3 regions of the Pseudovibrio sp. W64 genome follow, and region 1 is predicted to be linked to each of the others. Evidence: riboswitches for the same ligand, from Rfam matches in the RefSeq annotation. Region 1 holds a riboswitch; each other region holds the start of a gene.
What was found. Region 1 has a riboswitch for cobalamin ahead of PsW64_RS03080 (ABC transporter ATP-binding protein). Riboswitches for the same ligand answer to the same signal wherever they lie in the genome.

Region 2: it holds a riboswitch for cobalamin, as region 1 does, so the genes downstream of both, cobU (bifunctional adenosylcobinamide kinase/adenosylcobinamide-phosphate guanylyltransferase) here and PsW64_RS03080 (ABC transporter ATP-binding protein) in region 1, are expected to answer to the same signal.
Region 3: it holds a riboswitch for cobalamin, as region 1 does, so the genes downstream of both, PsW64_RS02300 (energy-coupling factor ABC transporter permease) here and PsW64_RS03080 (ABC transporter ATP-binding protein) in region 1, are expected to answer to the same signal.

Annotation. Positions count from the first base shown of each region.
Region 1 is NZ_LMCI01000005.1:60,245-67,960, reverse strand. It holds gene PsW64_RS03090 (RNA ligase family protein) at 7-633, shown strand; cobalamin riboswitch at 1,441-1,650, shown strand; gene PsW64_RS03080 (ABC transporter ATP-binding protein) at 1,995-2,777, shown strand; gene PsW64_RS03075 (ABC transporter substrate-binding protein) at 2,790-3,728, shown strand; gene PsW64_RS03070 (FecCD family ABC transporter permease) at 3,731-4,786, shown strand; gene PsW64_RS03065 (class I SAM-dependent DNA methyltransferase) at 5,044-5,751, shown strand; gene PsW64_RS03060 (DUF1499 domain-containing protein) at 5,928-6,395, opposite strand; gene PsW64_RS03055 (hypothetical protein) at 6,702-7,037, opposite strand; gene PsW64_RS03050 (septation protein A) at 7,489-7,716, shown strand, end outside.
Region 2 is NZ_LMCI01000043.1:185,954-193,669, forward strand. It holds gene cobN (cobaltochelatase subunit CobN) at 1-1,514, opposite strand, end outside; gene cobW (cobalamin biosynthesis protein CobW) at 1,514-2,617, opposite strand; gene cobU (bifunctional adenosylcobinamide kinase/adenosylcobinamide-phosphate guanylyltransferase) at 2,614-3,174, opposite strand; cobalamin riboswitch at 3,311-3,519, opposite strand; tRNA gene PsW64_RS24930 (tRNA-Asn) at 3,780-3,854, shown strand; tRNA gene PsW64_RS24935 (tRNA-Asn) at 3,894-3,968, shown strand; tRNA gene PsW64_RS24940 (tRNA-Asn) at 4,008-4,082, shown strand; gene PsW64_RS24945 (hypothetical protein) at 4,796-5,485, shown strand; gene PsW64_RS24950 (cysteine synthase A) at 5,731-6,768, shown strand; gene cls (cardiolipin synthase) at 6,865-7,716, shown strand, end outside.
Region 3 is NZ_LMCI01000003.1:26,769-34,484, forward strand. It holds gene ettA (energy-dependent translational throttle protein EttA) at 1-1,568, opposite strand, end outside; gene PsW64_RS02300 (energy-coupling factor ABC transporter permease) at 1,791-2,456, opposite strand; cobalamin riboswitch at 2,493-2,703, opposite strand; gene PsW64_RS02305 (hypothetical protein) at 3,060-3,875, opposite strand; gene PsW64_RS02310 (EAL domain-containing protein) at 4,302-7,511, shown strand; gene PsW64_RS02315 (AAA family ATPase) at 7,556-7,716, opposite strand, start outside.

The DNA.
Region 1 (7,716 bases):
GGATCGATGAAGAAGTATGGCCGCACCTATCATTTACCCAGCTCTCCCGGTGTTATGAGCGATGACAAGATCCTGCGGGATTTGGCGGTTCTGGAAAGCGCCGCAGAAGTCGTCTTTACCGAGAAGATGGACGGCGAGAACACGACTATCCTGCAGAGTGGATGCCATGCGCGTAGCCCTGACAGTGGGTATCATCCATCCCGTGATTGGATGAAAGCTTTTGCGGCAGGTGTTTCGCCGTGTCTTGCTGAGGATGAGCGGATCATCGGTGAGTATCTGTTTGCCCGTCATTCCGTCGCTTATGACAGGTTGCCCACTTACTTTCTAGGTTTTGCATGGATTGTTGGCGGCATCACACAGAGTTGGGATGCGACGCTGGACCGTTTCTCAGAGCTGGGCATTGCTCCTGTTCCGGTGTTGCACAGGGGCGTTTTCACTCAAGCAAGCGTTGATGGAGTGCTGAACGGGCTCAACCTGAGCAAACAGGAGGGCTTTGTCGTGCGAACCACTGAGGCTTTCCAAGAGGCTGACATGGCAACACATATGGCCAAGTATGTGCGCGCAGATCACGTACAGAGTGACACCCACTGGATGCATGGTGAGATTACCAAGAACGGGTTGCGAAGGAGCTAGGAGCACCTGAGCATTTGGCTCTGGATCTCGGATCTGCGCTGCGCTTGTCCGGGAAGACGGTGGGGTGTGCTGTTATTGCAGGTTTTCTTTGATAATCCGGGCAAATTTTTGAGCGATTTTTTTGTTTGGGGGCTTCCTATAGTACGCACCTTGTCCTTTTACCGTAACCTCCAACTCGTTGTTACTGAGTCTTCGAAATCTCGCTGATTGGCCTATCCCATTATTATTGTACTCTGGGAAACTTCCGATGATTATAGTTGCATCATCAGCATTTACTTGTGGCTGACTTGGATGACGAAAGCCTCCCCAAATACAGCCATTCGGCGGCCTTTCATCAACTGAGTGACGGACTTTGCTATGGTATGCGGGGCTTGACATTGTGCAGGGGGCTATACCGTGATTTCTAAAGATAGCAAGCAACTTGCGAGAAAGCTCCTGGTTCGTCATTGATGAATCGATTTTCACAATCTCCGTATGTCCAGGTGTCGGCAGGAGAGGTCCAATCAATAAACATCCCGAAACTGCAAAACAGACAGCGAAGACACTCAAGATTATCGAAGTCTTTTTAATGACTGTTTTCATCTCTTTTCACTTATTGCTATCCGGATGGTCAAAGTTGGTGAATTCAAGCAATCTCTGTTTGGTCATTGCCAAGAGCCTAGCAAGGCGTTGTCACAAGTGAAACTCATGGAAAACTTGGGATGGTTTTGCGAAAGTATTTGAGTGTTTCAAGTGAGTTGCTGGCAATTGCTATCAACAGCACCTCAGGTCTATTCTCGAAAGCGCTTGCAATTGAGGTCTGCAAAATTCAGTATGCGGGCCTATGGTTTCTGAGGTGCGAAAGGCCTCGGGATTAAAAGGGAACACGGTGAAGTGTAGCCAACAGGCGCTAATTCCGTGACTGCCCCCGCAACTGTAAGCGGCGAGCGACGCCAAGCATGCCACTGGAGAGATCCGGGAAGGCTGGCTGAGCACAGACCCGCGAGTCAGGAGACCTGCCATTATGTTTCACTTCAACCCGGGCGGGGCGTCCCGGAGGAGGCCATAATGGTTGCATTGGCGCAAGCCTCTCACATATCCGGTTTCTGTTTGCCCCTGCCGTTGCGCGGAGGGCGTTATGTTACCTGTTTCCTCAAGACTTAAACTTTATCCCGGATCGTTTTGCGAACCGCTGATGGTCGACGCGCGTGTGTGCTTGACTTTTGCCTCAGGATTCGACAATCAATGTAACGTTATAACGTTACATTGATGATGTGTAGCGTTTCACTCGGGTGGGTTGGTACGATGCTTGATCTTGTTTCTCATCATTTGGGCACCGTTGGCTGCCCGATTGGGGCTGAGCTGCGCACGGGTGCTTTGGCATGAGCGCGGTTTTTGTTTCTGTGTGCGATGTTTCGTGGGCGCCTGATCGGAAGAGTTCGTTGGTGTTGCAGCCGTTGAGTTTTGAGTTGGCTGCGGGGCAAGTGCTTGGCGTGGTTGGCGCGAACGGGGCTGGCAAGTCTACGTTGTTGCGGCTGCTCTATCGGTTCAACAAGCCGATGAGCGGGCAGATTTGCGTTGGCGGTGATGACATCTGGTCCCTCTCCGCCAAGATCACGGCACAGCGGGTGGCAGCGGTATTGCAAGAGCAGCCGACGGATTTTGCGCTGAGGGTGCGTGAGATTGTGGAGCTGGGACGCACGCCGTATCGCAGTGGGTTAGCAGCTTCCGGAGAACGAGACCGGCAGGTGGTGGACCGTGCGATCCGCGCTTTGCAGCTGGATGCCTTGGCCGGACGGTTGTTTGGCACGCTTTCTGGCGGAGAGCGGCAGCGGGTTATGGTGGCGCGGGCGTTGGCGCAGGAGCCAGAGCTGCTCATTTTGGATGAGCCGACCAACCATCTCGACATTCGCCATCAGCTAGAAATTCTGAAGCTCATTGAAGAGCTGGATCTGACGATCATCACCAGCCTGCATGACCTGAACATGGCAGCTGAGGTGTGTGACCAGATCCTGTTGCTGGACCACGGGCAAATGCTTGGATTTGGGGTGCCGGAGCAGATCCTCTCTCCCGCTTTGGTTTCCAAGGCTTTTCAGGTGCGCACAACGCGCGAACAGCTGGTGGACCGACAACACTCTCTTCTGACATTTGATCTGCATTCTTAAGGGTACTTTTTCATGAAAAAACTTGGTTTGGCGCTGGCTGCGGCGCTGCTTTCCTCTTCCGCTGCGCTGGCAGAGGTTTCCGTCAAGAGCTGTAACCGCACTGTCGAATTTGATGGCGTGCCGCAGCGGGCGGTATCGCATGACTCCAACCTCACAGAAATGATGCTGGCACTGGAGTTGCAGGACAACATGGTGGGCTACACCGGTATTTCTGGGTGGAAGACGCTGGATGAAGAGCTCACGGATCAAGTGGCTGTGCTGCCGGAGCTTGCCCCAAAGTATCCGAACAAAGAAATCCTAATTGGTGCTGACGCGGATTTCTTTTTTGCAGGTTGGAATTATGGTATGAGGGTTGGTGGCGAGCTCACACCGGAGACGCTGGAGCCGTTCGGTATCAAGGTGTACGAGCTGACCGAGAGCTGCATCCATATTGGCGAGAAGCCAAAGGTTTCCATGGATGACATGTACAATGATCTTTTGAACCTTGGCCGCATCTTTGATGTTGAAGAGCGGGCGGAAGCGTTGGTGCAGGCTTATCGCGAAGACCTTGCGCAGTTCAAAGCTGGCTTGAAGGCTGCTGACACACCTCTGCGTGTGTTTGTTTATGACGGAGGTGAAGATTCTCCGTTCACTGCTGGTCGTTATGGGATGCCAACCGCGCTGATTGAGGCTGCTGGCGGCACCAACGTGACGGATACATTGGATAAGAGCTGGGTGCGCGTGAACTGGGAGGCTGTGGTTGAGACCAACCCGGAAGTGATCGTGATTATCAACTACGGCGAAGTGACTGCTGCGCAGAAGCGTGAGTTCATGCTCAACAACCCCGCCTTTGCGGATATGGATGCGGTGAAGAATGACCGGTTCGTGACGCTGGAATATGCTGAAGCAACTCCGGGACCACGGAACATCAAGGCGATCAAGAAACTCGCAACCGCATTCTGGGGTAACTAACAATGAGCGAAGGAACCGGCGTTGTTGTAGCCCCCAAAGAGGGCTCTTCTCATCATTTGCTGCAGATTTGCTGCGTGGGATTGGCTGCGCTGGTTCTTTCTGTCTGCCTTGCGGTCTCCGTTGGGGCGGTTTCCATTTCCATGGAGACTGTATGGGGTGTTCTTGCCAACAAACTGGTGCCGGGCACGGTTGAGCCGAGCTGGTCGCTGGGGCGGGAGAGCATTCTCTGGGAGATCCGCCTGCCCCGTGCGCTGCTGGCGATCATGGTGGGGGCCGGGCTTTCCATCGTGGGAGCTTGCCTTCAATCCGTCACCCGCAACCCGCTAGCTGACCCGCATTTGATCGGCATTTCAGCTGGTGGCGCGTTTGGGGCGGTGTTGGCTCTGCTGCATACGGGGCTGTTTTTGGGGATGCTCACCGTACCTTTGCTGGCGTTTCTGGGTGCTCTTGGGGCAACGCTGCTGGTGATTGGGGTGGCGAAGTTTACAAGCGCTACCAGTGCCGACCGTCTGGTGCTGACGGGTGTAGCTGTGAGCTTTGTGCTGATGGCAGGCGCCAATATCCTCATCTTTTTGGCAGACCCACGGGCGACGCATACTGTGGTTTACTGGATGCTGGGCGGATTGGGGCTGGCGCAGTGGGCACATCTCGCCTACCCGTTGGTGGTGCTTGCTTTGTGCGGGCTCTGGCTGTGGTTTCGCGCAGGGCATTTCAACGCGATGACAATTGGCGATGAGACGGCGACAACACTTGGCATATCCGTTGGTGCCTTCCGGCTGGAAACCTTTGTGATTGGTGCGCTGATTACGGGTGTTATGGTCGCGTTTTCCGGCATGATCGGGTTTGTGGGGCTTATGGTGCCTCATATTGTGCGGCTGTTTGTTGGCGGCGATTATCGACGCCTGATCCCTGTTTCAGCGCTGTTTGGGGCGATCTTCCTATTGCTTGCAGATGCTGCTGCACGGACGCTGATGAAGCCGGAAGACATGCCGATTGGCATCATTACCGGGCTTATTGGCGGGATTTTCTTTATCTGGCTCTTACGGGAAAAGCGGTAGCTCTGCCGTTTTTCAGGGGTTCTGACACCTCGTTGTCGCTGCGATATGAGCTTGAGCTTGCCGTCATCACGACACAGTTTTTTCGCGTTAGACTCATACAAGGCCCATCTGGCAGCATGGCAGAAACACGGATTTTGAAAGGTATTTACCTTTATTCCAGTTGGTTTCGGCTGCTTTTAATTATGGTTTTGTCGCATATTCCTAGGCGTTGATCAGAGGTCTTGTTCGGGAACATGTGTTTGATGCGGAGTACGTGAATGACATCTCGGTTGTATAGCGATTTTGCCGAGCAGTATGATGAGGCCATTCAGGAGAACATCTACAACGCTCTTTTAGAGCGCCCCACCCTGCTTGGCATGCTGCCGCCGCTGCAAGGGCTGAAGGTGCTGGACCTTGGGTGCGGCCCCGGCGTGTATGCGCAGTTTCTCTATGATCACGGAGCTGATGTAACCTGCATTGATGAATCCGAGCAGATGCTGAAGCTGGTGAAAGAGAAGCTGGACGACAACGTAAAGTGCTACACCTCTGACCTGTCTAATGGGTTGCCGGAGAAACTGGAAGGCACGTTTGATATCGTGATCTGTCCGTTGATGATCCATTACGTCGAAGACCTGAACAAGCTTTTCAGAGACATCGGGAACGTGTTGAAGCCGGGTGGTTACTTCGTGTTCTCAACCCATCATCCGCTGGTGGATGCACAGTGCTCTCCAAGCGGTAGTTATCTGCGTCAGGAACATGTGACGGAGGAATGGAACACCATTGGTATGCCGGTGAAGGTGAGTTTTTATCGCCGCCCACTCTCCATGCTGTTTGGGTGGCTCTCAGCTGCCGGAATGTGTGTTGTGGACCTGCGCGAAGGGATGCCAGCTGCCGAGATGAAGGAAAAATCTCCAATCCACTATGAGAAGCTGCAGAAGAATCCGAGCTTCATCTTTTTCAAATGCCAGAGCCACTGCAGCAAGTAGGCCGCCCTCCTGACTCGCTTCAGACTCACTGGCTACTTACAGTTTTGTGAGTCTCAATGTTTCTGCGGTTTATCTCCCGCAGAGTCAGTGCGCTGTATGCAGTCGGGTAGATTCATGAGTCATTTCAAGGAGATATTGACTCTGCGAAACTCACAGGTGTGTTAGTTGCCTCTGAGTCAATTCTCAGTGTCAGTGAATGTGGAATAAATGCTTCTGAAACGCTCGTAGCGAGCCTTGTTGGCGCCCATATCGCTGTAGCCAACGCGGGATTGAGAGCGGTAGTGCACGACGCCTGCTTCTTCATCGATCCAGAGCTCTACATCGTCGTTGTAACCCATGCTTGAGCTCGTGAAGACGGCGTGGAGGTATGATCCTTCTACCTTGCTGATCTTGTTCTTGCCCATCTCCTGTAAGGTGTTGGTGAGAGCTGCCTGTGTGATCTCAAAGGAGGAGAGCATGGACAGAGGCTCTACACGGCGGGCTGTATCTTCTGTTTGAGAAGAGACGGCATTGGGGGAGTTGGGCAGGGCTGCAAACTGACCATCATGCACGCCAACATAATCCGGCACTCTAGAGTTTTGCCAAATAAGTTTTACAGTGACGCCAACCACAAGCGCGACCAGAAGAATTGCAATAACAGCCATTTTAGAAAGACCTTTGAATATCATCGTTCCCGGATTTCCCACTTGCACAAAGCATAACTCATTCAGAGGTTGCGGGCGAAATGAAATTCTAGTGTTTAGAGTGCGACACAATCTGTTCGCATCTCTTCCAGGTTTGCATTTGAAATCAGATAGGCTGCTCTGCAACTCTGAACATGTCATCAGAAACAGCAAAGGCGGAGCTGAGGATTAATCCAAGCGCCGCCTTAGAATGCTCAATCACGACTGACTTGCAAGTGCTCCCAGCCTCAAACATATGATCTGGTGAGCAAGCGCTTAAATGTTGACTTAGTCAATCACGCCCTGCTCGCGCGCTTCGGCGATGAGCTCAGAGCAATATTTTTCACGAGCGGCAGGATCTTCGATTTTCTGAACAACTTGCTCATGCACCATAGACATCATGACTACACTCATAACAAACCCCTCATCTTCACTCTTGATTTCGTCGAGCAGTGCTTTGCCCCTTGCATCAGGAATAATGAGTCCGCAGCTTTTTTCTGCTCCAATGAAGCTCGCGATGGTGGCGTGCTTGATCATTGCATCTTTAATTGGGCCAGCAAAGGCAGACTGCGTAGAAGCACTAAGCAGAAGTGCAGCTGCGAGGCATTTGAGAGTGGTTTTCATAATATTTAGTTCCAGATGAATTTGGATATATCGTCACTACACATCAACATGTGCAGCATTTTAATAAATATGAGATTCAAAACACTCTTTCGACGAAAACTCATCGCGAACTAATTGATAAATTTTGCTTTTTGCCATTTGTAATTCATGAGTAAAATCAAATAGACACATCAAATGTGGTTACAAAACACTCATAAATTGCTTAGAATATCTAATGCAATCTAAATTTCAGCACTAACTAGCAAACAAACTGCTACTTCCTAGTTGGCTGTAACACCTCGCGTTTTGCAAGATGAACGCATAATTAAGGCTATAGCCCCTCAAAACGGCTATATCGGTGCCATAAAACTTGACGATTTTGCAATTTCGCTCTTAATTGCCCTTTTAATAGCAAAATTGCTGCTTAAATCTCTCAGGTCGGGAGAAAAGCAACAAAAGGAAGCCTTTGCAGATGAATTCAGAACGCTCTACGCAGACAACTGAGCGCCAAGACGTTTCGCCACTTTTGAAACTGGCCCTTGAGCTCGGTCCATTGGGCGTTTTCTTCATCGCCAACTCCAGAGGCGCACAGCTTGCCGAGATGTTTCCTGCATTGGGTGCTCTTGGTCAGCCGATCTTTATTGCAACAGCTGCCTTTATGGTGGCAATCACCATCTCCCTCACCGTATCTTACATCCTC
Region 2 (7,716 bases), on a different contig from region 1:
GTGATATTGCCGTAAGTCTTAAGCGCCAGCTGGAAAGAGCCGTCCACAATATGCGGATCGTCCTCCGGCGCCCCCCAGCGCTCCTCAATCCCCTCTCGCACTGCCAAAGGCAGTTGAGAAAACAACTGCTTATAGCGAGCAAGCGCAAACACTTCCCCGCCTTTGCGTTGGTTTGCGTTCCTATGGGAATTGGTGGGGCCAGCCAACAGGTCGTCTATCAACGCCTCAGAAGATTTCGGCGCATTCTCTACAACTCCATAACCTTCTGTTTTCAAAGCAGAAAGCAGATGCGCGCAAGAGGCAGGTGTATCCAGCCCAACCCCATTTGCTATACGCCCATCCTTGTTGGGATAGTTTGCGAGCACTATGCCAATTTTGCGTTGATTTGCGTTTTTGTGTCTCAAACCCGCCCAATTGGCCGCCAACGCTGCCACAAACTTAATCCGGTCCGGTTTTGGCACAAAACGAACAAGCGAACATTGGGTCCTGACATCACGCCCACCTTCTTCCTTAAACGAGATCGCCCGAGTCAAAAGACGACCATCAATTTCAGGAAGCACCACATGCATGGCAAGGTCGCGCGGGGATAGGCCCTGATCACTCTCCGCCCAGCCTTCTTGCGAGGAAGACGACAGAACGATCTGCAGAACACATGCACCTGGGTTGTCCAGCACCGTGCCGGAATGAACAGCACCCGCACTCGACAAAGCAAAGGCTGTGGCATTCAAAACCACATCTGGCGGACACTGCTCAAACACGCTGGAAACAACACCAGCGCATTCCGCAGTTTTCAGGCTCGCCACATAAAGCACCAACGGGTTTATCCCCTGTGCCTCAAGCGCATGGCATAATGCCTGCACTGGCTCGATTGCACCGCTCTGGTACAGCGCCCGATAAAACACAATGGCCGCGACCGGACGGCTTGAGTCTTTCCAGCTCGCCCGCACATCATCTAAGGAAGGAAGCGAATGCCCTTGCAGCACCAGCCCGGCCCGCGGCAACGCCATTGGCTCCGATGGTGTCTCAACAGGCAACTCAGTAATCTGCGCGGCATAAAGCAAAGCGTTAGAAAGGTTCTCCGCCCCGCCCTCAATCAGATAGCGCCACAACATCTGCGCAACTGACAAAGGCACGGTGGAGCGCATCGCCAGCTCTTCGTCCCACTTGTCATCACCGGGCAGCAGAACCAGCTTCACCCCGTCAGCGCGGGCAGCTGCTTCCAGCCGCTCAACGCCGTAACGCCAGTATTCAACACCGCCCAAAAGGCGCACCACAACAAGCTTGGAAGCCTGAATGGTCTGCTCAACATAAAGATCAACAGAGTACGGATGCGACAGCGCCAGAAAACTGGCAAGACGAAGAGAATAGCCCTCATGCTGGGCATGCGCCACCGCAAGCCCGGCAAGCTCTGTGTCTGCTGCACTTAAAAACACAACATCCGCAGGCGCCTGCTCAAGGTCGACGGCCTCTTCACCATCATCCAATCGGCGTGATTGCCCGACAAGTACGTGCATCAGGCCTGAACCAACTCAAATTCACTCAGCGCAGCCTGCACACTGTGCTTGTCCAGCCCCGCAAGGCCGATCACAACAAGTTTGGAGTGGCTTTCACTGCCAGCCGCAAACCACATTTCCACACGCGGCCCAACCGCCTGCACCAGCACCGGCGCGGTCTTGCCCTCAACCACCACACTGCCCTTAATGCGCAACACACCAGAAACCTTCATGGCCGCTTCCACCTGTGCCTTCACCTCATCAATTGAAGCAAATCGGCGGGTTGGTAGTACAAAACTCTCAAAATCATCATGAGAATGATCGTGATGATGATGGTGGTCGTGGTCGTGGTCGTGGTCGTGGTCGTGAGCATGCTGCGCTTCATGGTGAGAAAGACGCAAGTCCATATCATCTTCGGCCCCGGCATCACGCCCAAGCAGGACATCCAGCGCCAGCTCGCCATGAGAGGCAGAAACAATCTCAACCCCATCACGCACCCGGCCACGGATCGTCTGCTTCACCGCCGCCAGCTCTGCTTCAGTCAAAAGGTCCGCTTTGGAAAGCACAACAAGGTCAGCACAGGTCAGCTGATCAGCAAACAACTCTTCCACCGGGCTTTCATGGTCCAGCGCATCATCCGCCGCCCGCTGCGCAGCAACAGCCTCTTCATCGCAGGCCACTTTGCCAGCAGCAACAGCCGGTGCGTCCACCACGGTCACCACACTGTCAACGGTCACGCGCGGCTTGACAGAAGGCCAGTTGAACGCCCGCACCAACGGCTGTGGCAGGGCAAGGCCAGAGGTTTCAATCACAATCACATCCGGCACCTGCTCGCGCTCCAGCAACATTTCCATGGTCGGCAGAAAATCATCAGCTACCGTGCAGCAAATGCAGCCATTGGCCAGCTCCACCACTTCATCAGCAGAACAGTCCGGATCGGCACAGCCATTCACCAGTGAGCCATCAAAGCCCATCTCGCCGAATTCATTGACGATCAGCGCAATGCGTTTGTTCTGTGCCTTCATCAGCAGGTTACGCACCAGCGTTGTTTTTCCGGCACCCAGAAAACCAGTGATAATGACAGCAGGGATTTTTTTAGAAGGTGCAGCAAAAGAAACAGTCATAGGGAAATCTCCGGAAAAACAGCAGGCTTCAGCTGCAAAGGCTGCCCAGCAGCCACAAACATCACAAAATGGCAGAGGTCGGCGATACGCTGGTTCAGGCGGCCAGCTTCATCTCGAAAGGCGCGGGCCATGGCGTTTTCAGGCACAATGCCCATGCCCACTTCATTGCCAACAAACACAACAGGGCACGGCAAAGAGCTAAGAACCGCCTCAAGTCGCTCAAGCTCCACGGTCCAGTCCCGCGACCCGTGCATAAGGTTGGAAAGCCAAAGCGTCAGACAATCAACGAGGATCGCACGATCGCTGCTGGCATGCGTTTCCAGCACGCGCACAAGCTCCAGCGGCTCCTCAACAGTGTCCCAAAGGTCGCCCCGCTGCATCTTATGATGCGCGATACGCTCCTCCATTTCACCGTCAAAGGCCTGGCCTGTCGCGATATAAGTCGGGCGTCGCCCGCTGCTTATAACCAGCTTTTCCGCATATGCGCTTTTCCCGGAACGAGCTCCACCCGTAACCAGGCAATGGCGAACACCAAGGTCGCCTCTCTGTTCAGCCATCTGGGTTAGCTGGTCAGCAAGCGCAAAGAAGCCGGGGCTTCAGTCAAAGAATATGAAAGTACAGCAACTGTCTCGCACGGAGACAGGAAAATATGCGTCATGAGCACCTCTCGCCGTCCACCCGACAGCAGTCCTATGTCAAATCATATCTCCAGCCGGTCTCCTGGCTTGCGGCTCAACCGACCATAGCCCCTTCCCAGCCCTTAAAAGGCCAGTGGGATTTTCGCTAAGGTCTCACCGCTCACAGTTGCGGGGGCAGCTGCGGCTTGTCTCCATAATAAATGGAACCGCATTCCCGTTTAATCTCGTCATTCCAAAGCCTGAGCCGGAACAAAAAGAAACTGGAGTTCTGGCCTTAAGTGTGGGGCGCAATCAGCTCTCCTGTCAATTGTCTTTGTGAGGATTCCAACATCACCGGAAAATCAAACCCGCAAAATCCGCGGTTTTTGGAGATTTCTGGCTAACCCCCTTGGATATCTCAATAAAAAAATAGAGAAACTGTCCACAAATCGAAAAATACGCAAAAAACGACTTGGCAAACACAACATGCCTCTGTAAAAGCCTCCTCACGCAAACGGCGAGGCAAACTCGCAAGGGTGTCATGATCCCCGGTAGCTCAGTGGTAGAGCAAGCGGCTGTTAACCGCTTGGTCGCTGGTTCGAATCCGGCCCGGGGAGCCATCCTTTTTCGTTTGCAGCCATACGGCAAGATCATCGTGATCCCCGGTAGCTCAGTGGTAGAGCAAGCGGCTGTTAACCGCTTGGTCGCTGGTTCGAATCCGGCCCGGGGAGCCACTTCTTTTATCGATCAAAGCCAATGGCAACATAGTATGATCCCCGGTAGCTCAGTGGTAGAGCAAGCGGCTGTTAACCGCTTGGTCGCTGGTTCGAATCCGGCCCGGGGAGCCATACTTTTCTCTTTACCCTCCCCTTCTTCTTAAAACAGCTCTTCTCTTCACAAAACACGTGCGTGCGCGTCTATCCAGAAAACAAGAAAAATGATGGGTAGAAAACCATGTTCACGCGAAGCGAAGGCGCAGCACTATCAAGTGCCGCTGGCCGAAGACATAAAGTCCATTTGGGTAGAACTCTCTTCCGCACAAAAGCGGAGGCGTTCCATTTTGCGTTAAAACTCACCCTGATCCTGCACATGGCCACCCACTGATCCAGCACTGGCTCCTTCAATTTTCAGGGAGTTCATAAGTCTGGAGAGCTGTGCATATCAGCAACGAGCCCAAATGCCGCCCGACAGCCCTTGGCACCCACAAAAAATTGGCCGAAATGAAGCGCTGTTCTTTCAAAAGCTTAGTTCATGCGGAAAAATACTAGATTTTTTTGCCATATGTACAAACTGCGATCTACATCACAGTTCTATCCAAATCCTATAGCAAATCAACACAATGAAAATTTTACATAATAGCATTTAAATAACCTGAAAGTATAAATACGCGAAACATAATTTATATACAATTATTATGGCATAGATACTCTAAGTAAATGCGTATACCTCTAATATATCTAGTGCATATTATCATAATCACTACTAAGTGATAACTAGTGAAGTGCACATAATAAGGCGCCCCCTCTGGGAAAGTTGCTGCGTAAAAGTCAGGGAGCCATAAATGAGTAGTCTGTTGCCATCCTGCGGTCTGCCGCAAACCTTCAAGTTACATCTCACAAGATCAGTGTTTCTTGCCGCCTGCATCGCTGCGCCACTCGCTTTGGCTGCGCCTTCGCACGCAGAAACGCCACCTGCCTCCTCGCCTGCCACAACATCCGGCCCTCAGCTCATCGAAAAATCCGATAATGGCAACACCTACGCCATGCCAGAGGACTATCTGGCCGTCACCGTTGCTCCGCCCTCCAAAACACCCTACGCCGATCCATTAGAGAGCGACCTGTCCATCTGGGTTGGTGAGGTGGAAATTGAGGGCCGCAAGACCCTGTGGGTCGAGCTGATCGATACCCACGGTGAGGTCATCTACAATTCCGAGGTCCAGCAAAACGAGACGCATCTGCTGCCAGATGGCAGAGCCATTGCCGTCACCGTGATGCAGCCTGCCACTCACAACAAAGCACTACAGTCTGCCAGCCTGAAGAAAGACCAGTCCCGCGTGCCAACCGATGAGCGCTTTGTCATCACCCGCAAGGAAGCTTTTGCTCCGGCATTGGATACGCAGGTGAACCTGCTGGAAGTGCAGCCCGTCCCAAAGGAAGTCCATAACTCCTTCATGCTGCGCGCAGGTGAGAACGGTGAGATCCTCTGGAAAGCCACCAAGGATGCCATCACCTGGCTGGAAAGCAGATCCTGACAGAGACGGGACGGCGCGCAAATCGATACTCTCTCAAATCGCATTTAGCGCACTCATTCGAAAGCCACGCACCCCGTGAGCAATTTTGTTCTCATGCGCGATTGCCAAGAGAATAATATCCTAGTCTGACGCACCCTTTGGCAGCCCATTTCTTGTTCTCGTGAGGTCAGCGCAGTAGCGTGGTCTCAAAAGGGGTAAACACCCGCATTCTGATTTTTGGTCATACGAATTATTTGAGAGAAACTATGGATACGCGCGCCTCTGCCATCGAAGCCATCGGCAACACTCCACTTATTCGCCTCAAAGGCCCCTCCGAGCGAACCGGCTGTGAAATTCTCGGCAAAGCCGAGTTCATGAACCCGGGCCAGTCCGTCAAGGACCGCGCCGCGCTCTTCATCATCAATGACGCAGTCAAACGCGGCACGCTCAAACCGGGCGGCATCATCGTGGAAGGTACAGCTGGCAACACCGGCATCGGCCTCGCACTGGTCGGCAACGCTCTGGGCTATCGCTCTGTGATCGTCATTCCCGAGACCCAGTCTCAGGAAAAGAAAGACATGCTGCGTATCGCAGGCGCTGAGCTTATCGAAGTTCCGGCTGTCCCCTATAAGAACCCGAACAACTACATCAAGGTCTCCCAGCGCGTTGCTGAAGAGTTGAACAGAACCCACCCGCAAGGCGCCATCTGGGCCAACCAGTTTGATAACACCGCCAACCGTCAGGGCCACATTGAAACCACCGCTCAGGAAATCTGGCAGCAGACCGACGGCAAAGTGGACGGCTTTATCTGTGCGGTCGGCACCGGCGGCACGCTTGCCGGCACCGGCATCGGCCTGAAGGAAAAGAACCCGAACATCAAGATCGGCCTCGCAGACCCACACGGCGCAGCGCTTTACAACTACTACGCCCACGGCGAACTGAAGTCCGAAGGCTCTTCCATCTCGGAGGGCATCGGTCAAGGCCGCATTACCGCCAATCTGGAAGATGCACCGATCGACATTCCTTACCGTATTTCTGATGAAGAAGGCCTACTGATCAACTTCGAGCTTCTGGAACACGAAGGCCTCTGCCTTGGCGGCTCCTCCGGCATCAACGTCGCTGGCGCAATCCGCCTGGCAAAAGAACTCGGCCCCGGCCACACCATCGTGACCATCCTGTGCGACTACGGCACCCGTTACCAGGGCAAGATGTTCAACCCAACCTTCCTGCGCGAAAAAGGCCTGCCAGTGCCAGAATGGATGGAACGCAAGTCCGAAATCGCCATTCCATTTGAAGCTGCCTAACCTTAACGGAAAGCACTGCACAATATGCCAAGAGGTTTTGACCATTCCTCTTGGCGCAGCTATAAGTAGGTCCTCGCATTACAGGAGTTGTAGCGCTTGGAATCCTCATTTAGCCTTCTTCCCCTGATCGCAGTTTTCAGTGTTCTTTTCTATGCATTGGCAGTCATTTGCGCCATTCGCGAGATCATGTATTCACGCACCTCGCAAGGCAGCATTGCCTGGCTGCTCTCCCTGTTTTTCATCCCCATGCCAACGGTCCCGCTCTACTTCGTCTTCGCATGGAAGCGGCTGGATGATTACATCGAGGTCCGCGATGATATCTCCCAGATTGAGGCAGACGTCCTCAATCGTCACACACCGTATGTAGACGGCGCAGCCAACAAGCAGTGGCCGGTGCACACCCGTGTAGCCTCGGTGCCTTTTCTCGCGAATAACCAGTGTGACCTGCTCATCGATGGTCCAGCTATGTTTGCGTCCATCATTGAAGGCATCCGCACCGCCGAAAGGCATGTTCTTGTCCAGTTCTTCATCATCCGCGAAGACAGCGCGGGACTGGAGCTGGCAGATGCCTTGATAGAACGCGCCAAAGCGGGCCTGCACGTTTGCCTGCTTTACGACGACATCGGCTCCCGCTCTCTTTCCACGCAGTACCTCACGCGCCTGCAAGACGCTGGTGTCCTCGTCAGCGCGTTCAACAGACGCCACCGCCTCATGCGTATGCTCGGCCCCATGCGCCTCAACTACCGCAACCACCGCAAAGTCGTGGTCACAGACAGCAAACACTGCTGGATCGGCGGTCACAACATCGGTGAGGAGTATCTGGGGCTGTCAAAAGAGTTCGGTCACTGGCGCGACACCCATGTCAAAGTCACTGGCCCGGCAGCGCTCGCAGCCACGCTCTCTTTCAGCGAAGACTGGCAATTTGCAACGGGCAAGACATTACAGCTG
Region 3 (7,716 bases), on a different contig from region 1:
TCTTCAAAGTTACCTTCAAACCACTCAACGTGGCTATCACCTTCAAAGGCCAGCATGTGCGTTGCAAGACGGTCAAGGAACATACGATCGTGCGAGATAACCACGGCACAACCAGCATAGTTCTCAAGTGCATCTTCCAGAGCTGCAAGTGTTTCGGTGTCAAGATCGTTGGTCGGCTCATCGAGCAGAAGAACGTTTGCGCCTGACTTCAAAACCTTAGCAAGATGCACGCGGTTACGCTGACCACCGGAAAGGTCACCAACTTTCGCCTGCTGTCCAGCACCCTTGAAGTTGAAGGAGGAGCAGTAAGCGCGTGAGTTGATCTCTTTCTTATCAAGATAGATCACTTCAGCACCTTCGGAAATTTCTTCCCAAACGGTCTTGCTGTCATCCAGCTTATCACGGGACTGATCCACATAACCAAGGTGCACACGGTCACTCACAACCACTTCACCGCTGTCTGGTTTTTCCTGACCGGACAACATCTTGAAGAGTGTCGACTTACCAGCACCGTTTGGACCGATGATACCAACAATACCACCACGTGGCAGTTTGAAGGTCAGATCATCAATCAACAAACGATCGCCAAAGCCTTTGGAAACACCTTGAACGTCGATAACATTGTTACCCAGACGCTCACCAACAGGGATCAGGATCTGCTCAATAGAAGGCATACGCTCTTCTTGGGCAGTCAACAGAGCATCATAAGCATTGATACGCGCTTTTGACTTGGTCTGACGGCCCTTCGGCGTCATGCCCATCCATTCCTGTTCACGCTTGATAGCGCGGGAACGAGCCATGTTCTCACGGCCTTCCTGCTCCATACGCTTGGTTTTCTGACCAAGGTAAGTGGAGTAGTTGCCTTCATAAGGAATGCCCTGACCGCGGTCGAGTTCCAGAATCCAGCCAGTCACGTTATCAAGGAAGTAGCGATCGTGGGTAATGATCAGAACGGAACCCTTGAACTCACGCAGATGGCGTTCCAGCCAGTGCACGGTCTCAGCGTCAAGGTGGTTGGTTGGTTCGTCAAGCAGCATCAGGTCAGGCTCGGACAAGAGCAGCTGACACAACGCGATACGGCGACGCTCACCACCAGAAAGGTTATTTACAGGAGAGTCGGATGGAGGGCAGCGAAGCGCTTCCATTGCCATCTCAACCTGGCTTTCCAGATTCCACAGATCCTGCGCGTCAATGATGTCCTGCAGCTGAGCGCCTTCATCGGCTGTCTCATCTGAGTAGTTCATCATCAGTTCGTTATAACGATCCAGAAGAGCCTGCTTGTGCGCAACACCTTCCATCACGTTTTCAAGGACGGTCTTGTCCTCATTCAGCTTTGGTTCCTGCGGCAGGTAGCCAACTTTGGCACCTTCTGCAGCCCATGCTTCACCGGTGTACTCTTTATCAAGACCAGCCATGATCTTCAAAAGAGTAGACTTACCTGCACCATTTGGACCAAGGATACCGATTTTCGCATCCGGGTAGAAAGACAGGTGAATATTGTCGAGTACTTTTTTTGCACCGTAGGCCTTGGAGACCCCGTGCATGTGATAGATGAACTGGCGCGCCATGGACTGCCTGCATCTCCTGATCTGTGTAAACAATGAAATCTCTGGAGAGCACTCATAGTGGAAGCAGCGCCAAGGGGCAATCCATAACACTTCAGCGATGATCAAATCCGTCGCTTTTTCTCCTCAAACGGAGAATTTCACGACAACACCTGGTCACTTCCACGCAAGAAAAGGGCAGCAGGTTTACTCTGCCGCCCCAATAACAAACAAGCTCGTAAAAATTTACGCCAGCTTCAGCTGCGGAACCACTGTCAGGTTCCGAACAATCGCATTGTCTTCAACGGCCTTGAGCCCCTTCACAGCAATGAAGGTGACCAATGGCTCACACGCAACAATTGCCAGATAAGACAGAGCAAACTGCGCCCATGCCGTAAACGCCGTAGCAACGTCCCCAATCATCAACCAGAAGCCAACCATGCCGGTCACACCAGCATAATACATCGCATCCAATTTCAGAATCTGCGCAAAGCTCACACGCTTGGTCAGTTCCTTGGAAAACAGCTCACGGCCACTCAGGTAATGGACGGCAATCAGCGGCAACATCAAAGACAGGCTGTTGACGCCAAGGTGGTACATGTCCTGCGGATCAAAAGCGAGCGCCTGAAACAGCAAGCCAATGGCAAACCCAAGCAGAACAGGGGTAAACCCGAGCGTCAGATACATCGCCATTGCACCAACGAAATGAAGTTCTGATGCTCCAACAGACATATGGAAGCTCTGCATGAAAATGGAGAAGAAAACCGCAGCCAATAGCGTTTTCAGTGGTGTGAATGGCTCTTTCAGGAATTCGGAGATCTGCTCTTTGCAGCCCCAGACAATAACGCCAACGGCACCTGCATTGGCAGCAATAACCTTTGCGGCGGAAACGTAACCCGGTTCAATATGCATTTAATATGCTCCTCTTCGCACCCTCCGTGCGGTCATGAGTTTATGTCGTATCGGGCAGGTTTCCTGGCTTATGGCTTTTGCGTCCTCCGCCTTCCCAGAGATCATCTCCAGTGGCTTTTATGAAGAACGCACCACGTAACAGTTGCGGGGGCAGCTGCGGTTCGGGCCCATCTTTGGTCATCCCTACCGCATTCCCTTTTCATCCAAGAAGCTTGGCTTCTACAGAACCCAACAGCGGGAATATCCTAAATTTAAAGAGAAGACACAACTAGAAATAAGAGGCAGTTGGGATAAGCAACAATCAGAGGGATGCAACGGCCTTCGTAACCCGCTAGAGCTGCAGGCAAAAAAAGAGGCGTGTACCCGTTGGTACACGCCTTTAAGAAAGTTGACACTCCCCCATCCGAGTGCCAGCCGAAGCTGTATTTAGAAATATCAGAGTGCCCCATCTCTTCATTGATCTTCATCAAAATAAATAAAATTACCTCAGAAACATCGGATATTATTCAACATTACAAAAGCACTCAGATTTTCAATCGATTAAAACTAGAATAGATCAAATATATCTCGGGCAACTTGCAACGAAAGTCTCAGTATTTTCTATTAGTTCTTGCTATAAGTTCTCTCCGAAGGTGCCTGCCACGAATATTTCCTTAGCCAATGCTCCTCAGGAGAAACCACAAAGCTCCAGGAGTTCTGCTGCTCTCCAGAATCATCAGGAGTTGAATCCGGTGTCTGAGTGGAAGCATTTTGGCTGGCAGAAATTTGGATTTTAAGCACCCCCTCACCTTTTCCAGCAAGCTTCAGCAAGCCAAGATCACTGTGAGATCGTCCAAGAAAAATCTGGGGTGCTGTTCCTATCCTCTCCCAGATAATTCGGGCAAGATCTGTTGAAGACACCGGCGCTGCGTGGGGAGCAACCTCGATAACCCGAAATCTCGGAAGTCCGTAATTCAACTCCGCCATTGTGCGGTCTACTTCATGGTCTCCAAAGCTTAAAACCCAAATCTGAAAGTGATGCTCTTTTAAAAAGCCCACCAGCTCTTTCAGAGGCTGAAAAGCGAACTCTCTATACGTTGCGCCAACAGCCTTCGGCCCGTGTAATGACAGATGAGCACGTACACTCTCAGAATAAACAGCAAAGCTTCCAAAACTGTCGCCAGCTTCAGGTGGCGTCACTTCATTGTCTGCGCCAGCCAGCGCGTCACTCCATAAAGCCCCATCGCCAACCAAAACAGCAACACGGTCATCGAGTTTCACATATTCAGGGCTCCCAGCCCGAGCCATACGCTCAATGCTTTCTACGATACCATGGCGTGCTGTGGTTGAGCTCCAACTCGGCAAGATGTTATCTCGCTCACCGCCAGTTGGCTGCAAAACCGAAACCGCTGAGTATAAAAACAAGCTGGACCACTGCATCGTTCAAGACCACCTGAAAGTTGTTTCAGCAAGATGGTGAACTACAATGCACATCAATTGCCCATAAAAAATGAACTAAATGCTGTCGTGAAAAGAGAAGAGAATCATAATTGACAGCCCGCCCCTCTTTCCTCTCAACTTGAAGATAAATACGAGTATTCACGTATATAAAGAATTTCACTCAACGAAACATTTACTTACAATTTTCATAAATTTGCTTTGTAAGTGTCAGATAAACGTCATATGCACCCCACTTTTCGATACTTTTTAGAATTAAACCCAGTTCATCCCTAGAATTCTTAATAAATGCGCAATAATTTCAAACAATTATGCCGAGGAATTTCCTGGGGTACCCAAATGCATTTTCGAGCCCTCTTACTTCCTGTATTGCTCCTTTTCGTTTTAATTGGTTTATCGATACACTTCATGTCAGCGTCATCGTATGCGTCGATTTTCGATCCTGCGACAGGTGGCCTTCACAATCAGCTCAATCAAGCTGAACTGCTCACTCAGCAGCAGAACCTATGGACCATATTGTCTGTTGGATTGTTCGCGCTTGGTGTTCTTGGAATACTAATTGTCTATTCCAGCCTGTTTATTCAGGAGCGTATGCGGGCGACGCGTTTTTTCAACCGTGCCCTTCTCCTCATCGTCATCAGTTCAGCAGCATGCCTGCTCATCGACACAACGCTGAACTTGCCTGATGTAACGGCACAATTGATCCTCTGGCAGTCTCAAGTGGAATTCAGACCACAGGGGGACATCCACGCCGCTGCAATCCACGCAGCAATGGCAGCGATGATCGCAGTTCTGGCTTATCTGCCTCTATCCCATCAGCTGACACTGCGTGCGACGATCATTCTCGCACTCTCAATCGGCGGGGTCATCTACCCTGCCTACCTGAAAGGTGTCCAAGGGTTACTGCTTCATCCGATTAGCCAAAACACCGTGCTGTCAGTTGGTTTCGAGCAGATTGGCGGCGGTACCGTAGTCACATTGCTCGCAACATTCGTCGCCTTTTCCGGCATGTTAGTGACCGGACTAAGAAACTCACCAGCGTTACCTGAGTACATTCTGCGCAACACACAAAACTACAATGTGCTGCAGATCAAAGCAGGCGCGGCGCTGATGGCCGTTGGCGGCATTGGCTTTTCTGTTGGTAACACAAGCATTTACTCAGGAGAGTTGGGCAGCGCGATCTTCAACGTTCTTGTCGCAACCGGTGTCTCGGTACTATTGGGAGTCGCCCTCGGCTTCTTCGCACCGCGCAAGGTCATGTACCCAACCATTTTGCTGAGCATGATCGGCGGCTTGTCCTCCGTTCTCGGAAACGCCCAGCATCTGACGGTTGCAGGCGTCGCTCTTATTGCTCTGACGGCCTCAGCTGCTTCTATAGCAGTCGCGCGCATAATCTATGCAAGGTCAAAGACCCACAAGGTCATCATTTACTACACCAGCCTTGGCATTGGCTCTCTGATTGGCCTTTTCGGCTTCATAACCGCACTACCAGCAGACCATGCGCTGGCCGGGTTCAGTCTGGATAACCTTATACTTCAGGCAGTTGGAGCTTTACTGACCATCCTTTGGGCCTTCCTGTCAGGTCTATTCCTGTTTACGGCCTTCAAATTTGCAAAGCAGTTCCGCCAAGCCGACGAAATTGATCTGAATGAAACGCCGATTGTCAGCACCATCAGCCAGATGGAGAACTTGATCGGCAAGTTGGTTTGGCATGACGCCAAGCTGGATGAGCGTTTGCCGGTGCGGGACAGCGACCCGCAAGAACGTCTCGCTTCGCTCTTCAACACGTTCCTCGACAAGCTTCAGAGCGACGAAAAACGGCGGAAAATCAGCGAAACATCAAACAGTAAGCAGCAGGAAGAACTCAGCAAACTCGCCACATTTGCAGAAGGTGCGTTCGAAGGCCTGGCTATCTCGACAGACGGTATTATCGTGGAGTGTAACCACGTGCTCTACGAGCTACTGGACTATCAGGCAGGTGAGATGCGCGGGACCAGCTTGCTGTCTCACGTCGCGCCAGATTTTCGCGAAAAAGCGCGCGAGAGCATTCTGGCCAATGAACCGACTCCGAACGAAGTCATGCTTTTGAGCAAGTCTGGCGAGCGTATTCCAATTGAAGTTCGTGGTCGCTTGATGGAAGTGGCAGACGAGAACCTTCGTGTCTCAGCTGTACGTGATATGCGTAAGCAGAAAGAAGACGAAGCGCGCATTCTCCACCTCGCTCAGCATGACATGTTGACCGGCCTGCCGAACCGCACTTACTTCCGCGAACGCTTCCAAAAAGCAATCGAAAACCAGGCAAACGCAGAGCAAACAATCTCTGCAGTCATGCTGCTGGATCTGGATCGCTTCAAAGATATCAACGACTTATATGGCCACCCAATCGGTGACAAGCTCATTCAGACAGTGGCCCGCCGCCTCAATGCATGCGTCACCCATCACGACACAGTTGCCCGTCTCGGCGGGGATGAGTTTGCAATCATTCAGGTCAATCTGAAGACAACGGCTGAAGTCGGTCTGCTGACCAACAAAATACTCGAGGTCCTGTCAAAGCCGATTCATGTTGGCAACAACATCACGGTCAGAACGAGCGCCAGCATTGGTATCGCGTTGATTCCGGACCATGGGACGGACCCGGATGAGCTGATGTCCAAGGCGGATATCGCGCTTTATGAGGCTAAAGAAGCTGGCCGAAACACCTTCGCGTTCTTCGAAGACAAGATGGAAGAGGCCATCCTGCTGAGAAGAACAATGGAAGGCGACCTGCGTAACGCATTGGAAAATGAGGAACTTCAGCTCCACTTCCAACCGCAGGCACGCTCTGACACCCGTTCCATTGTCGGCTTCGAGGCTCTTCTGCGTTGGAACCATCCGGAGAAGGGCCAGATTGGACCGAACAACTTCATCCCGGTTGCGGAGGAGAGTGGTCTGATCATTCCGATTGGCCGTTGGGTTCTGAATGAAGCCTGTGCGCAAGCTTCTCAATGGCCGGAGCGGTATCGTGTGGGGGTGAACCTCAGTCCGGTGCAGTTCTGTGATGAGTACCTCATACAGGAAGTTGAAGGTGCATTGGCGCGAAGTGGGCTGTCTCCAGAGCGCTTGGAACTGGAAATCACTGAGAGTGTGTTGATCCACGACGACCGCCGTGCGCTCAATACCTTGAGGCAACTCAAAGAGTTAGGCATCACCATCGCTCTTGATGACTTCGGTACCGGCTACTCCTCCCTCAGCTATCTGCGTCGCTTCCCGTTTGATCGTCTGAAGATCGACCGCAGCTTTGTCAGCGGTGTAACTCAGACGCCGGAACTGGCAGCAATCATCCGTGCAGTCATCGATCTTGGGCAGGCCCTGGGAATGGAAGTTATCGCTGAAGGTGTTGAAACTGAACCAGAATTAGAGCTGCTGCGCAATGAATCCTGCGATGAAGTGCAAGGCTTTTTGATTGGCCGTCCGCAAGTGATGGATGGTGAGATGGCAAAACATGTCAGCAATGCCAATCTGGAAATTCAGGCATTAGACCAATACATCGCAGCACTGCAGGAAACTTCTCTAAAGCTAAAAGAGATGGAAAATCAGGCAGCTAAGCAAGATCATGAGATGATTGACGCAGGCGACTAAACCCGCACTCTAGCGCTGAAACAACAAGCACCCAGCAGGACTTATCACCATCCTGCTGGTGCATTCACCGCCACACGGCTGCGTCCGGCACCCTGCCTAACCACCTGAACCTGAACCGGAATTCTGTCCTTCAGCGCTTCCACGTGGCTAATGACGCCAACTTTTCTCCCCTGCCCCTGCAGCATTTCCAGCGCATCAATGGCAA